Regions from separate parts of the Serratia fonticola genome, predicted to be linked through region 1. Evidence: predicted binding sites of a transcription regulator. Region 1 holds the regulator's gene; the other holds the start of a gene.
What was found. Region 1 encodes ArgR, which controls arginine synthesis, uptake and breakdown. Its sites were predicted from a motif close to ANTGAATAAAAATACANT; they were not measured.
Positions count from the first base shown of each region.

Region 1 (2,208 bases):
GCCACCGTGGTATTCACCGGGTTGGTGATGATACCGATGCAGGCTTTCGGGCAGGTTTTAGCCACTTGCTCAATCAGGTTGCGTACGATGCCAGCGTTAACGTTGAACAGATCGGAACGATCCATCCCTGGTTTACGCGCAACGCCAGCAGAAATCAACACCACGTCCGCACCGTGCAGCGCAGGAGTTGCATCTTCGCCACTGAAGCCTTTGATTTTAACTGCGGTTGGGATGTGGCTTAAGTCAACGGCAACGCCTGGGGTAACAGGGGCAATGTCGTAGAGGGAGAGTTCAGAACCTGAAGGAAGCTGGGTCTTGAGTAGAAGGGCGAGGGCCTGGCCAATACCGCCAGCAGCACCGAGAACTGCAACTTTCATCCTATACTCCTTTATTGTCTTAAATATAAAAGCGCCGTGAATTCTTTGGTCACGGACCTTAATTTATCACGCCTTTAAAAACAACCTCTTAACAGTCGGTTTTAGATCTGGCGCAATAAAATGGCCGATGTTGCGAGCATTTTAAAGTAAATAGCTTATGCATTAAGGGCATAGCGCACACTAATCGAAAATAGTGCCAAGCTTTTCACGATCGCGTTAACCGGCGGTTACATTACACCCTTACGTAACATCAGAACAACATCATTTTAATAACATTTTCGTTACCGGAGAGCTGACTCGATTCCCGCACCGAAAGGGCATATTCATGAGCAACGGATTTTGTTAAAATCGCGCTCTTGCCTTTCTGTCTGGGCATTTTTAATTTTCCAGACGGCCCCCATATTGCATAAAAATGCATTTATATGCATAATAATCAGCTCTATTACCAACATTCCACGGTGCAAAATGCGTAATCCCGCAAAGCAGGAAGATCTGATCAAGGCGTTTAAGGCGTTATTGAAAGAAGAAAAATTCAGTTCTCAAGGCGAGATCGTTTTGGCGCTGCAAGAAGAAGGCTTCGAGAACATTAACCAGTCCAAGGTATCACGCATGCTGACCAAGTTCGGGGCGGTACGCACGCGTAATGCAAAAATGGAGATGGTGTACTGCCTCCCGGCCGAACTCGGTGTCCCAACCACCACCAGCCCGCTCAAGAATCTGGTGCTGGACGTGGACCATAACGACGCGGTGGTGGTGATCCATACCAGCCCAGGTGCGGCGCAGCTGATTGCCCGTCTGTTGGACTCACTGGGCAAATCCGAAGGGATCCTGGGTACCATTGCCGGTGACGACACTATTTTTGTCACTCCGGCCAGTTCATTTACCGCACGCCAACTGTTTGAAGCCATTCTCTCCTTGTTCGAACAGGAACTTTGATGCATTCAGCGCAGCCTGCGGCGCTCCGTCGCGGGCTGTGCATCCTTTATTAACCCTTCATTTACTTCTTCCGCACTGCCTACCACGTTTAAAACTGCCAAAAAGCCGACCTGCAGCACATTTCAATGACATTTCTGGGTGACTGGTGATAGTGACTGGAAGCTTCCGCACTTTTAGTCAAAAGCACTTAGCTCATTGAAATTACAAAAATTTAACATCAAAAGTGTATTTTATCGCCGTTTTTTATTCCATTAGGTTATTAAAAGTAACGGCCACCCCAATAAAGTTTCACTAGAAACTGTTAGTCAGCTATTAATTTTTTCCGTTACTAGATGTATACTCATTTTCGTGACGTAAATCACAGTTCATTGGAACTGATAAAAGAATACGAAGAGGATAAATCATGAAAATTAAAACTACCGTAGCAACAATTAGCCTGCTGTCCATGCTGTCTTTCGGTGCATTCGCAGCACAATCCGTTGATGCTTCACAGGCTGAAAAACTGCAGTCTGCCGGTACCATCACCGTGAGCGGCGTCGGTGCAGCACCTTCTGATATCCGTCAGGCACTGTCTGCCAAAGCCGATGCCCAAGGCGCGACTGCTTACCGCGTGATCGAAGCTCGTAACGAAGGCAACTACCACGCTACCGCTGAGATTTACAAGTAAGTACAAGATGTTATGTGAGCATTGCACGACAACTCTCTGGTAAAAAACCAAGTAGATAACCGCCTTCAAGTATAAAAAACGCTGTAAAGCCCTTCCAGGCCGTTATCTCTGAACGATTAAGGATCCAAGTATCATGAACATGAAAACTACTCTCGTTGCACTTAGCCTGCTGTCTGCCGTTTCTTTCGGTGCTTCTGCGGCTAACCTGGTCACTGATGCCCAAGCCAG
Region 1 is NZ_CP011254.1:2,359,217-2,361,424, reverse strand. It holds gene mdh (malate dehydrogenase) at 1-377, opposite strand, end outside; gene argR (transcriptional regulator ArgR) at 843-1,313, shown strand; gene yhcN (peroxide/acid stress response protein YhcN) at 1,717-1,980, shown strand; gene yhcN (peroxide/acid stress response protein YhcN) at 2,114-2,208, shown strand, end outside.

Region 2 (2,208 bases), 790 kb from region 1:
ATGGTCGACCAACTGACCCAGCAGCTTACGCGTTGGCTCAATAAACGCGGTATCCAGATATTCGTCCGGCTGGTGTGCCTGGTTGATCGAACCAGGGCCGAGCACCAGCGTTGGGCACACTTCCTGGACGAACGGCGCTTCGGTGCAGTAGTTGACTACTTCGGTGCGTGCACCCAGCAGTTTTTCAATCACCGCCACCATGTGATGGTCGGTAGGGCATTCGTAGCCAGGGATCGGCGGATGTAGCTCATCGATCGTCAAGCGGCCCGGCCAACGTTGGCTTACCGGCGCCAACGCTTCTTGCAGGAGTTCGTTGATGTTATCCAGCGTCATCCCCGGCAGCGGGCGGATATCCATATGCAGTTCACAGCAGGCACAGATACGGTTAGCCGCATCGCCACCGCTGATATGGCCAAAGTTCATGGTTGGGTAAGGCACCGCAAACGCCGGGTTGTTGTAGCGCTCCTGTAGCGTTTTGCGCAATTCCATCAGATGCCCGATGGACTCATGCATCAGATCAATGGCATTGACGCCGCGCGCCGGATCGCTTGAATGGCCCGACTGGCCAACGATGCGGATCGCACTGGAGATATGGCCTTTGTGCGCACGCACCGGTTGCAGCGAGGTTGGCTCGCCGATGATGGCAAAGTCCGGGCGGATTTTACTGGAGGCAGCAAAGTAACGTGCACCAGCCATCGTCGTTTCTTCATCAGCGGTGGCCAAAATGTACAGCGGCTTAGTCAGCTTGCTGGCATCGATATCGCGTACCGCGTCTAGGATAAAGGCGAAGAAGCCCTTCATGTCGGCAGTACCCAGCCCGTACAGCTTGTTGTCGTGCTCGGTCAGGGTAAAGGGATCTCGCGTCCAGCGCCCCTGATCGTAGGGCACCGTGTCGGTGTGGCCCGCCAGCAGCAGGCCGCCGCTGCCTTCACCGAGGCTAGCCAGCAGGTTGAATTTGTTGCGGGTATCCGGCACGGGCTGCACGTCGACGCGGAAGCCCAAATCGTTGAACCAGCCGGCCAGCAAGTTGATTAATGCTTCATTACTCTGATCGAGGGCACCATCGGTGGCGCTGATCGACGGAGTGGCGATCAACGCCCGGTACAGCTCAATAAATGGAGGTAATTTCATCTTCACTGTTGACAGCCTTTGGTTAGGATAGTATCAATATTCATGCATTTATTTTGAATAAAAATACAGTAAGCTAGAGCGTAAGGGAACCTGTAACCCGGATGTTGATAAAAACATCACGCTCAACCACGTGGGTGAACCGCGCAACAACGCGACCAAGCCCTGCTACCAGGGTCGCCGTGACTCTTAGATTGCTAGCCAAGAAGGTGAAAGGCCACATGTTGAATACGCTGATTGTTGGTGCCAGCGGTTATGCCGGAGCAGAGCTCACGGCTTACCTGAATCGCCACCCACACATGAACATAACCGCTTTAGCGGTTTCAGCGCAAAGTGCAGATGCAGGAAAATTGCTTTCCGAGCTGCACCCTCAATTAAAAGGCATCGTCGATCTGCCATTACAGCCGCTGGTTGACGTTGCCGCCGCGGCCAAAGGCATCGACGTTGTTTTCCTCGCGACCGCCCATGAGGTGAGCCACGACATCGCGCCAGCATTCCTGGCTGCCGGTTGTGTGGTGTTTGATCTCTCCGGTGCCTTCCGCGTGCAGGATGCTGATTTTTATCAACAGTATTATGGTTTTACACACCAGCATGCCGACTGGCTGGCGCAGGCAGTTTACGGCCTGGCGGAGTGGCAGAGCGAAAAACTCAAGCAGGCGCAGCTGATTGCCGTGCCGGGCTGCTACCCAACGGCGGCGCAGCTGGCGCTCAAACCGCTGCTCGACAAGCAATTGCTGAACCTGGATCAATGGCCGGTCATCAACGCCGTCAGCGGTGTGAGCGGTGCAGGGCGTAAAGCCAGCGTCACGACCAGTTTCTGTGAAGTCAGCCTGCAACCTTACGGCCTATTCAATCACCGTCATCAGCCAGAAATTTCTGCTCATCTCGGGGTGCCGGTCATCTTTACGCCACACTTGGGTAACTTCCCGCGGGGTATTCTGGAAACTATTACCTGCCGCCTGAACAAGGGCGTCACCGCGCAGGACGTGGCGGCGGCTTATCATGCGGCTTACGACGATAAACCGCTGGTACGGCTGTACGACCAAGGAGTGCCAGCACTGAAATCCGTGGTGGGCCTGC
Region 2 is NZ_CP011254.1:1,572,468-1,574,675, reverse strand. It holds gene argE (acetylornithine deacetylase) at 1-1,131, opposite strand, end outside; gene argC (N-acetyl-gamma-glutamyl-phosphate reductase) at 1,350-2,208, shown strand, end outside.
Region 2: the regulator ArgR is predicted to act here: its motif matches at 1,184-1,201, upstream of argC (N-acetyl-gamma-glutamyl-phosphate reductase).